Regions from separate parts of the Pseudoflavonifractor sp. HNCC25GI2 genome, predicted to be linked through region 1. Evidence: riboswitches for the same ligand, from Rfam matches in the RefSeq annotation. Region 1 holds a riboswitch; the other holds the start of a gene.
The links. A riboswitch is a leader RNA that binds a small molecule or an ion and turns the genes downstream of it on or off. The one in region 1 is predicted to bind lysine.
Positions count from the first base shown of each region.

Region 2: another riboswitch for lysine. It lies ahead of asd (aspartate-semialdehyde dehydrogenase); the one in region 1 lies ahead of AC3YUO_RS03040 (Na+/H+ antiporter NhaC family protein).

Region 1 is NZ_JBYUOW010000002.1:90,593-96,517, reverse strand. It holds gene AC3YUO_RS03050 (NAD(P)H-dependent oxidoreductase) at 1-175, opposite strand, end outside; gene AC3YUO_RS03045 (pyruvate kinase) at 198-1,199, opposite strand; gene AC3YUO_RS03040 (Na+/H+ antiporter NhaC family protein) at 1,320-3,044, opposite strand; lysine riboswitch at 3,165-3,338, opposite strand; gene AC3YUO_RS03035 (PaaI family thioesterase) at 3,412-3,834, opposite strand; gene AC3YUO_RS03030 (hypothetical protein) at 3,971-4,600, shown strand; gene AC3YUO_RS03025 (alpha/beta hydrolase) at 4,630-5,571, shown strand; gene AC3YUO_RS03020 (DUF2798 domain-containing protein) at 5,634-5,925, opposite strand, start outside.
Region 2 is NZ_JBYUOW010000004.1:261,826-267,750, reverse strand. It holds gene AC3YUO_RS07935 (alcohol dehydrogenase) at 1-155, opposite strand, end outside; partial or broken gene AC3YUO_RS07930 (manganese catalase family protein) at 280-732, shown strand; gene AC3YUO_RS07925 (amidase domain-containing protein) at 781-1,395, opposite strand; gene dapB (4-hydroxy-tetrahydrodipicolinate reductase) at 1,501-2,256, opposite strand; gene dapA (4-hydroxy-tetrahydrodipicolinate synthase) at 2,268-3,158, opposite strand; gene asd (aspartate-semialdehyde dehydrogenase) at 3,195-4,280, opposite strand; lysine riboswitch at 4,457-4,635, opposite strand; gene AC3YUO_RS07905 (SpoIID/LytB domain-containing protein) at 4,729-5,925, shown strand, end outside.

The sequences.
Region 1 (5,925 bases):
GCTGATTGAGAAAGTGCCGGTCACGCTCCTCCGCCAGGGCGGCGGTGAGGGGCGGCAGGGAGCAGGCGGTGAGATCACGCCGCCGGATGTTTACCCCGGGCCACCGGGCCTGACAGGCGGAGAGAAAGCTCTGGCTCAGAAGCCAGGTGCGGGAGACCTCCGTCCCCGCATACAGGCGTCCACAAATAAAATGTCCTTCATGATTCCACAGTTCCCCTTTCCAGATCCTGCAAGGCGCTCCGGGCGGTTTTGACCAGATATTCCATGGCCTGGACGGGGTATTTGCCCGCGGCGGTCTCTCCGGTGAGCATGAGGGAGGCGGCCCCGTCCAGCACGCCGTTATAGATGTCGCTCACCTCCGCCCGGGTGGGCACCGGCCGCTCCTCCATGGACCACAGCAGCTGGGTCACCAGGCAGAAGGGCACCTTGGCCCCCCGGCTGCGCCGGGCGATGTCCTTCTGGATGCCGGGCAGCTCCCACAGGGGGATGGCGTTTCCAAGGTCCCCGCGGGCAATGCAGATCTGGTCGGCAGCGGCAGCAATCTCGTCCAGATGCTCCAGCCCACGGCGGTTTTCAATCTTGGCCATGATCTGGACCCGGTCAAGCCCCCGCTCCTCCAGCGCCCGGCGCAGAGCCAGTACGTCCTCTTTTCCACGGACAAAGGGCTGGAGAATGTGGGTGACGCCGAAGGAGGCGGCCACGTCCAGGTTGTCCAGGTCCGCCTGGGTGAGGGCGGGGGAGTCCACCTCCACCCCCAGAATGGCCAGGCTCTTCCGGCTTTTCAGCAGTCCCCCCTGGCGCACCCGGCAGAGAAGACGGGCGGGCTCCGCCTCCTCCACCTCCAGCAGCAGGGCGCTGTCGTCCAGGGAAATGGAGTGGCCCGGCCGGGCGGCCTTTACCACGGCGGCGGGGACCGGGATGCCCCCCTCGCCCAGAATGGCCTGGGTGCCCTCCTCCAGAGAAATGGGGGCGGGCAGGGTGCCCACTCGCAGCTCTGGGCCCTGGAGGTCAATAATGAGGTGGGGCTCCACTCCGGCGGCCCGGGCCGCGGGCTGGTAGACCTCCTTCAGCAGCGGGGCGCAGGCCGAGAGGGTGGTGTGGGACAGATTGAGGCGGGCGCCGGTCATACCGGCCTGAAACAGCTGGTCCAGAACATCGCGGCTCTGGCAGCTGCCGCCCAGGGTTCCGTAAAATTCCATGGATTGGATTCCTCGTTTCTCCGTTGTTCTCTCTCATTATGGGGCCGTTTGGGCGGGGAAGTCAATAGAAAAAGCGGCGGCTTCCCATTTGGAAAGCCGCCGCAGAAAACACGATAAGACTTAAGCGCGCTGACGGTTCTTCATGACCACCAGGAAGCCCAGCATCAGCACGATGCCCACAGGCAGGGCGATGATGCCCGGCAGACCATTGATGGCCAGCAGACCGGCCAGCAGATAGCTGATGCCGGAAATTACGGCACAGGAGATGGCGTAGGGCAGCTGAGTGGACACGTGGTTCACGTGGTCACACTGAGCGCCGGCAGAGGCCATGATGGTGGTGTCGGAGATGGGGGAGCAGTGGTCGCCGCAGACGGCGCCGGCCATACAGGCGGAGATGCAGATGATGGCCAGGGGGCTGTCCATAGAGAACACGTTCTGGACAATGGGGATGAGGATGCCGAAGGTGCCCCAGCTGGTGCCGGTGGCGAAGGCCAGCAGGCAGCCAATGACAAAGACGATGACGGGCAGGAACATCTGGAGATGCTCGGCGCTGCGCACGAAGTCACGGACAAAGTACTTGGCACCCAGGGAGTCGGTCATGCTCTTCAGGGTCCAGGCGAAGGTGAGGATGAGAATGGCGGGCACCATGGCCTTGAAGCCCTCGGGGATGCAGCCCATCATCTCCTTGAAGGTCATGGACTTGCGCAGGAAGTAGTAGATCAGAGCAAAGAGCAGGCCGAAGGCGGAGCCCAGCATCAGGCCCACAGAGGCGTCGGAGTTGGAGAAGGCCTCCACGAAGCTGGCGCCGGAGAAGAAGCCGCCGGAGTAAATCATGCCGGTGACGCAGCAGACAACCAGCACCACGATGGGCAGCACCAGGTCGATGACCTTGCCCTTGTCCTCCACAATCTCCTCGTCCATCATGGCGTAGGGGTTGGAGCCGGAGAAGAGGTCGCCCTTTTCAATGGCGTTGCGCTCAAACTTGGCCATGGGGCCGAAGTCCACCTTCAGGAACACCAGGCCCAGCATCATGATGACGGTGAGCAGAGCGTAGAAGTTGTAGGGGATGGCGCGGATGAAGAGGTTCAGGCCCTGGCCCTCCTCCGCAAAGCTGGCCACAGCGGCGGCCCAGGAGGAGACGGGGGCGATGATGCACACGGGAGCAGCGGTGGCGTCGATGATGTAGGCCAGCTTGGCCCGGGAAACCTGGTGCTTGTCGGTGATGGGACGCATGACAGAGCCCACGGTCAGGCAGTTGAAGTAGTCATCAATGAAGATGAGGCAGCCCAGCACAATGGAGGCCAGCTGAGCACCCGCCCGGGACTTGATGTTGGTCTTGGCCCAGCGGCCGAAGGCGGCAGAGGCACCGGCCTTGTTCATGAGGCACACCATGGTGCCCAGAATAACCAGGAAGATGAGAATGCCCACATTGTAGGCATCGGACAGAGAAGCCACAATGCCTCCGCTGAACACATGGTTCAAGGTTCCCTCGAAAGAGAAGTTGGAATAGAGCAGGCCGCCCACCAGAATGCCGATGAACAGGGAGGAGTAGACCTCCTTGGTAAGCAGGGCCAGGGCAATGGCGATGACCGGGGGCAGCAGGGCCAGAGCGGTGTTATAGAACTGGCTGGGAGATTCCACATAGCCGGTGCCTCCGCAGGCCTCGCAGGTGACGGCCTCGCCCTCGTCGCTGAGGACAATGCCCAGAGTGCCGCAGTCGGAGCACTCAATCATCTTGGTGCCGGTGGCCTCGGTGGGGTCCTCGGCAAAGGCGGTGGTAGCCAGAGCCAGCAGCAGCATCAGAATCAGGATGAAGCGTGCCGGCCAGGATCTTCTCGCTTTCATTTGTTTTCCCTCCACTTAAATCTTTGGGGCCCACACTAAGCCCCTTTTTGCGCAAACAAAAAAGCCATGGGTGCAAGCGCCCATGGCAAAAGCCGGAGGGCCCCACGTATCCCGGGGGCCTCTCTGGATAGCGCTCCACTGCATTGTGACAGTCCGGGGGATGTTTTCCCCACGGCCCAGGCCCCCGCTCACTGGCAAAACGAAAACCTTCGGCGGCAGACCCTCTCCCACGGGACGGCCTGCCAGGGCCGGGTGTCCCGCGGTACGCATGTATGCCGCGCCTCTATCCGAACAATTTAATTTTGGAAGTGCAGGTATCGTATCACGCTCCTGCATGCTTGTCAAGCCCAATTCGGGGAAATCCCCCTTATTTCCCGGTATTTTCCTCCGGAAGCATGAAAAACGTGAAGGTTCCGGTGGCAACTACCTTATTTTGGTCGTTGGTCATGGTGACCTGAACCACGGAGAGGGAGCGCCCCAGCTTCTTGGGCGTGGCCTCGCAGAAGATTTTGGAGCCGTTGGCCGGACGCAGGTACTCCAGGGTACAGCCGGCGGTCACGCAGCTGCCGCCTTTGGAGCAGGCACAGCAGCCGGCCACCGTGTCGGCCAGGGTGGTCAGAGCGCCGCCATGGACATTCCCGTGGGGATTGATGCTGTTGGGACCCACGGTCAGCTCCCCCACGGCCCGGCCCGGCGTGACATCGGTGACCAGAACGCCGTTTTCATAGGAGAACTGGTGGGGGGTATTGACGGTGCGCACAATAAAATCGCTGTGGGATTCCGGCGACATAATGGTCTCTCCTTTGGACAAAGTGGGGCCATTCTAGCACAGAATTTTCACAAAAACAAGCTGTTGGGCCATTTTTCAGCGTTTGGCATAGAATGGCGGGAGAAGAAACCAATTCGTTGTTTAAGGAGGACAGGATATGCAGCAGACACAGTCTGCCCCGCTGAGCGGGGATGTGGACCCGGAGGTGTTCCGCCGGGTATGGAGCCGGGTCATGGCGGATGAGGAGAGCAGTCCCATCGCGGTGGAGCCGGAACGGAAAACGTCCGCTTCCGCGGTGCCCGAGGCCCGGCCGCAGGAGCGGGAGGAGAGACCGGAGCCGGCGGAGACGCCTGCGCCCGGCGACGGGGAACTGCTGGAGCAGGGGCTCAGCGGGGTGAGCCGGGGGCTGGCTCTGGCCCGCGCCCTGTCCCGAAAATCCGGGGGGCGGGGCACGGCTCTGGCGGCGCTGACGGCCGACTACCGCCGGGCCGCCCGGCAGCTGGGGGCCGCCTATTTCCTGGCCACCGGGAAGCAGAAGCTCTGGGACAGCCCCACAGTTCCGGCGGGGACCGGCCTTGCCCAGGGCCTGCGGGAGCTGTACTGGTGGGAGCGGGACTGGAGCCGGCAGTGCCTCCAGGCGGCGGAGCAGGCCCAGGACGACTATGTGCAGCAGCTCTTTCAGCGTCTGTCCCAGACCGGGCAGATCCATCTGGGCATCATCCGGGGCGCCCTGGAGCAGATGCAGGCCCCCGGCCTTGACGGAGGCCGAGCCCGTGGAGTAAACTGAATCCAAAGAACAGCAGAGGAGTGACCGGAATGACGGCGCAGAACGAGAGCTTTACCTATCCCTCCGCCGACGGCGTCCACACCATACATGCCCGGCGCTGGGTGCCCCAGGGGCAGCCCCGGGCGGTGGTACAGATTGTCCACGGGGTAGCCGAGCACATCGGGCGGTACGACCATGTGGCCCGATTTCTTCAGGAGCATGGCTTCGCGGTGTGCGGCGAGGACCATCTGGGTCACGGACAGACCGCGGAGGACGGAAAGTACGGCTATTTTGCCCCCAAGGGGGGCTGGGAGCTGCTGGTGCGGGACATCCGCCGCCTGCGGGAGCTGGAGGGAGAGCGGTATCCGGGGGTGCCCTATGTGATGCTGGGTCACTCCATGGGGTCCTTCCTTACCCGGACCTACCTCATTCTCTACCCAGGCACCCTGGACGGGGTGGTCCTCTCGGGGACGGGGCAGGAGAAGGGGCCGCTGGTGGCGGGCGGAAAGGCGCTGGCCAGCCTGCTCTGCACCCTGCGGGGGCCGGACTATGTCAGTGAGCTGGTCTACGGCCTGTCCCTGGGCGGCTACGGCCGTCCCTTCCGCAAGGAGACGGACACCACCAGCTGGCTGAGCCGGGACCGGAGCATGGTGGAGGCCAACCTCCGGGATCCCCTTTGTACCTTCCATCCCACCGTGTCCATGTTCCGGGATATGCTGGGCGGCATTCAGTTTATTGGAAATTCGGCCAATCTCACCCGGATGGACCTGGATATCCCGGTCTACTTCTTCTCCGGGGACCGGGATCCGGTGGGTTCCATGGGCAAAGGGGTGCGGAAGGTGGAGAAGCTCTTCCGGGAGGCCGGGTGCCGGGACGTCACCGTGCAGCTCTACCCGGGAGGACGGCACGAGATGCTCAACGAGACGAACCGGCAGGAGGTCATGGAGAACCTGCTGGCCTGGCTGGAAGCCAAGGTGTGCCCGGCGGAGTGAAAACAAAACGAGGACCGGCTTGTCAGCGGCAAGCCGGTCCTCGTTTTGACCGGGAAGGGGTGTTATGCCAGTACTTTGCCCACCGGGAAGGCGGCGCGGAACAGACGGCGAACCAGAGGTCCGGCGATCAAGAACTGGACGGGCAGGGCCATGATGAAATTGCGGGGGATATTGCGCAGCCAATTTGAGGGGACAGAGGCCCAGGCTCCGGTGTGGAAGGCCCCCTCGCAGGCACCGTAGAGAGACATGATGATCACCATGCCCACCACCATGCCGCCGGAAATGCAGAGAATTTTCTTCAGAGCGCAGTCCTCCGGCTTGACCAGATAGCGGAATGCAATGCCCTTTGCCAGC
Region 2 (5,925 bases), on a different contig from region 1:
GCACGGGGCACAGAGCCGTGCTTGATGTGCAGGTCACTGGTACAAATACTGCCCAAGGTCACTCTCACAATGGCGTCCCGGGGATGCAGCAGTGTGGGCCTGGGCTTGTCCAGCAGTTGAAACTCCCCCTGTTTGATGTAGGTATAGGCCAGCATAGGCGGTTCCTCCCCCGTGTGATTTGGTACTGCGTTTCCTCTCCATTATAATCGCCCCCGGAAAGGCCGTCAACGCCATCCCCCCGATACCTGCTGTTCCATCTGTCCAAAGGCTCATGGCAGTTCCTCCGTCGGTACCGAGGAGTTGGGCCACATGGAGATGATCGCAGCCATCGTCCACCAGCTGACCCGAAACCTGAAGGCGGAGGAAATTGAGGGTACGCCCTTCGCCGCCTACTTTGTGGACCACACCACCGGAATCTATCCCACCGCTGCCTCCGGCTTCCCCTGGAGCGCCGGTTCCATGCAGTCCACCGGTGACGTCATTGCCGACCTCACAGAGGATCTGGCCGCGGAACAGAAAGCCCGCCTTACCTATGACAACATTCTCCGGCTGTCCGATGACCCGGACGTCAACAACGCCATCCGCTTCCTGCGGGAGCGGGAGATTGTCCACTTCCAGCGCTTCGGCGAGTGTCTGCGCCTGTGCAAGGAAAAAATGGACTCCAAGAACGTCTATCTCACCAACCCCGCCTTTGACAAAGCGGTTACCGCCCGGCCCAAGGCCCAGGGCTGACCATTCCAAACAAGAGAAACGGTGCGTCCCTGCGGGCGCACCGTTTCTTTAGAGTTGAAGTTCGGCCTCCGGCTCCGAGCTCAGCAGCTCCTCCTGTTCTTCCGGAAGCGCATCCAATATGAGTTCCTCCTCTGAGGGGGCGGCAAGCTCCTGTTCCTCCTGCTGCCGTCGTGCGCCTAAAATATGGATAAACCGGATTTCCTGATAGACGTAGGTACTTAGAGGCCGATAGTCCGCGTCCTGGCTGTGGGCTGCCACCAGAATATTATCCAGAGACGGAGGATTCCCCACCTCTACAATCACTGGTGTATGCCCGAATACGTCATAGGAGAACCGGAGCTGAGCAAAATCTCCCGGCATCAGCATTCTGAGATTGGCCTGGATTCCAAACGGGCCAGCGCTTTTCTCTGTCCGGGTCAGGAAATTATAAAAGTAGGGCACGCCCGTCCAGGCCGGAGCCCGATCGTTGGCACTGAGATAATACCAGCCGTAGGTAGGCATATAATTCATGATTCCCGTTCCAGCGTACAGACATTGGGAGGCAAAATTGGTGCAATCTCCACCCAGCTCGTCAAAATTATAAAAGCGCGGATTCCGTCCATAGGCCCAGCGGTGGGCATAGCGCACCGCCGCAGCCCGGTCGTAGGGAATAATCTCCGGCATTGCCATCACTCCTTTTCCCTCCCATTCTATTCTCCCGGGCAAAAAATATCCCGTCCCTGCCTTCAAAAGGCTGGGACGGGATTTTAATGTCAACCAAACAGGCTTTTATTTTACCAGCTGGCTCATGTCGTACAGACCAGGCTCGGTCACACCGGCCATGAACTTCGCCGCTTCAATGGCGCCCTGAGCAAAGATTTCCCGGGACAGGGCGGTGTGCTTGATCTCCATCACCTCGTCGTGTCCGGCAAAGATAATCTCATGCTCTCCCACGATGGTTCCGCCACGGACGGCGGAGATGCCGATCTCCTTCTTGTCCCGGGGCTGGCGGACCTCATGCCGGGAGTAGACGTACTCTGTCTCATGTCCGCAGCTGGAAGCGGCGGCATCGGCAATCATCAGGGCAGTGCCGCTGGGAGCATCCACCTTGCGGCGGTGGTGCCGCTCCACAATCTCAATGTCGTAGCTGTCCCCCAGAATGGAGGCCGCCTTCTTTACCAGCTCCAGCAGGACATTGATGCCCAGGGACATGTTGGCCGAACGGAAAATAGGCACCTCACAGGCCGCCGCGCCGATTTGGGCCACCTGCTCCGGGGTATAGCCGGTGGTAGCCAGCACCAGGGCGGTCTTGGTGGCTTTGGCAAACGTCAGAAGGCCGTCCAAGGCGGCGGGTGAGGAAAAGTCAATCACCGCGTCCGCCTCTCCGGTAAACTGAGCCGGCGAAGTGAATACGGGAAACTCCCGGTCACTGCTGCCCAGCACATCAAAGCCAGCCACGACCTCCACCTTGGGGTCGGCGGCGCACAGATCGGCCACCACCCGGCCCATATGGCCGTTGCAGCCGGAAATGATTATCTTCAGCATCAGGCTCCCCCTTACTTCAGCAGGCCCATACGCTCCATAGAGGCACGCAGAGTGGCCAGATTCTTCTCCGACATCTCGCACAGGGGCAGACGCAGGGGACCGGCCTCCATGCCCATCAGATTCATGGCAGTCTTGACGGGAATGGGGTTCACCTCGCAGAAGAGGGCATCAATGAGGTCCATATACTGGATCTGCAGCTTGGCCGCCTCCTGGAAGTTGCCCTCCAGGCACAGATGGCTCATCTTCACCATCACCTCGGGGGCGATGTTGGACACCACGGAGATGACACCCTTGGCGCCCAGGCTCATCATGGGCACCACCTGGTCGTCGTTGCCCGACCAGATGTAAAAGTCATCGGGGCACAGATAACGGGTGTGGGCCAGCAGAGAGAAGTTGCCGCTGGCCTCCTTGACACCGTTGATCTTGGGGTTCTTGGAGAGCACCTTGTAGGTCTCGGCCGTGAAGGAGACGCCGGTACGGCCGGGCACATTGTAGAGAATGATGGGCAGGTCCACCCGGTCGGCAATGTACTCGTAGTGCTTGATGAGGCCCTTCTGGCTGGCCTTATTATAATAAGGTGTCACATGGAGCAGAGCGTCGGCTCCGGAGTCCTGGGCGTGCTGGGACAGGTAGACGGCGGCGGAGGTGTCGTTGGATCCCGCGCCGGCAATAACCTTGACCCGGTGGTCCACCCGCTTGACACAGAATTCCACGGCCGCGATGTGCTCCCGGATGGACATGGTGGCGGATTCGCCGGTGGTGCCGCAGACGCACACCGCGTCCACGCCCGCCGCAATCTGCGCGTCAATCAGTCTTCCGAAAGCGTCGAAATTGATGTTTCCGTTCTGGTCAAAAGGGGTGGCCAGAGCCGGGCAGGCACCGGTAAATACAGGAGTTCTCATACAATTACAACCCTTTCCTCAATCAAACAAACCGAATTACTTGTGGTCAATATAGCCCTCGGCACACAGCAGCTCAGCCAGCAGAACCGCGCCGCCGGCAGCGCCCCGCAGGGTGTTGTGGCTCAGACCCACAAACTTATAGTCGTACTGGGTGTCAGGACGCAGACGGCCCACAGAGATGGCCATGCCGCCCTCCAGCTCCCGGTCCAGCTTGGCCTGGGGACGGTCGGGCTCCTCAAAATAGTGGATGAACTGCTTGGGGGCGGAGGGCAGATTCAGCTCCTGGGGACGGCCCTTGTAAGCGGCCCAATCAGCCTTGATCTGCTCCTCAGTGGGCTTGTTGCGGAAGGTAACGAAGGCGGCGGCGGTGTGGCCGTCAGACACGGGCACACGCAGGCACTGGGCGGTGATCTCCGGGCTGGAGGCCTTCACAATCTTGCCATCCTGGATGGTGCCCCAAACCTTCAGAGGCTCCTGCTCGCTCTTCTCCTCTTCCCCGCCGATGTAGGGGATGAGGTTATCCACCATCTCGGGCCAGCGCTCGAAGGTCTTGCCGGCGCCGGAAATGGCCTGGTAGGTGCAGACCAGCACCTTCTCAATGCCGTACTTCATCAGGGGGTGCAGCACAGGGGCGTAGGACTGGATGGAGCAGTTGGACTTGACGGCGATGAAGCCGCGCTTGGTGCCCAGACGCTTGCGCTGGAAGGGGATGACCTCCAGGTGCTGGGGGTTGATTTCGGGCACGACCATGGGCACGTCGTCGGTCCAACGGTTGGCGGAGTTGTTGGAAACCACCGGGCACTCGGCCTTGGCGTACTTCTCCTCCAGAGCGCGAATCTCTTCCTTCTTCATATCCACCGCGCAGAAGACAAAGTCCACCAGACCGGCAATCTTCTCCACGTCGTCCTGGGCGTTCATCACCACCAGACCCTTGGCCTCCTCAGGAATGGGGGTCTTCATGGCCCAACGGCCGGAAACAGCCTCCTCATAGGTCTTGCCGGCGGAGCGGGGGCTGGCCGCAATCGCTGTCAGCTGGAACCAGGGGTGATTCTCCATCAGCGTGACAAAACGCTGGCCCACCATGCCCGTTCCGCCGATAATTCCTACCTTATACTTTTCCATCTCGATTACCTCCGCATCAACTTTATAATATGCTATGATTTGGCTGGAAATAAGTTATTCCCGCTTTTGTCTTCTGCAAAAGAGAAAAAATAAATCAGCGGCTTTTCAAGCGGCTGATTTTGTACTATAATGTCGACTGTGATACTTCTTCGCAGACAGCCGGCAAAATATTCACAAAAGCAGACAGCGCTCCATCAGCTCACTCTGATGACAGTCGCCAGGCTCTTAACCAAGCGACCAGGGCTTCTCCCTCCGGCGAAGGAAACCCTTCGGCGGCGTCCCCTTTCCGCATGGCTGAAACGGGAACCGGAACCCTGACCATGCGTACTAATGTAGCCGCGCCTCTATCTTGCAGAATTTGTGTTTATCCTACCATGTTTGGAAGTGAGTGTCAATAGCACGTATCATGGAAAACAGAGAAATGGAGTCCGTTATGACCAAAAGATTTATGCAACTTGTCGCTGTTCTGCTTGCACTATTCCTGTCTGTTCCGGCAAGCTGGGCCGCCACGGTCAACAGCGATGGGGAGGTCATGCTGCGTATCGGCCTCGCCTCCTCCTCCAGCTACAATGAGATCGGCGAACTCATTGGCGCCAATTTGTGGAACAACACCGGATACGGCGCCGGCTACCGGTTCGGATACTTCGATAAGAACCTGAACTTTGTGGAGCTGGCCCGCACGGACGCCAGTGTGGAGCAAGTCAGCGTCATCAAAACGCAAAACACCTGGTTTGACAGCAGCGGCAGCCGCAGCTCCTATTCCAACTCGGATAATGGCAGCAGCGTGGTGGTCGGCTGCTACCACATCCAGGTTCCCGGCAGCTACTCCTCCTATCGGGACGCCTCTGCCGATGCCAAGTCTCTGGGCGGCTTTGTTGCTTGGATCAATGGTTCCTATCAGGTTCGCGTCGGCGCTTACACCACAAAAGAAGCCGCTGCCGCCGCCTGCTCCTCTCTGGGTTACGGGACGGTTGTGGGAACCAGCTCTTACGGCGTCAATGTGGTAGCCACCGGAACCAGCCAGATTCTCTTCCAGTTTGATGGAGGCGCTTCACAGAGCCTTGGCATTATGCCTGACGTCACCGGAGCTTCCGATGTGCGCACCTGGTTCTGGGACATCAAGTACCGGGGCGGATTTACCTATCAGCGCATTGACGGCGGCAACATTACCGTAGCCAATATTATCGATTTGGAGAATTATGTAAAAGGCGTTGCTCCCTATGAGATGGGTCGGACCTGGCCCCTGGAGGCTCTGAAGACCCAAGCCACCTGCGCCCGCACCTATGCTCTGCGCCGCTTAAACAGCCACAACAGTCTGGACTTTGACCTGTGCAACAGCGACCACTGCCAGGTCTACAACGGAGCGGGCAGCAAGAGCACAACCTGGGGGCCCTCTGCGGTCAGCGACCAGGCGGTGGAAGAAACCGCCGGCCAGGTGGTGTGGTACAAAAATTCTCTGGCTGAAACAGTTTACTCCTCCAGCTTCGGAGGTGCCAGTGAAAACGCCAAATATGTCTGGGGCACAGACACCGTCAACACCTACCCATACTTAAGCGGCGTAGTGGATCCCTATGAGGAGAAAGCGGCCAGCATCAACGCCCGTGCCAACTGGACAGTTACCTACACCGCCGCTCAGCTGGAGGAC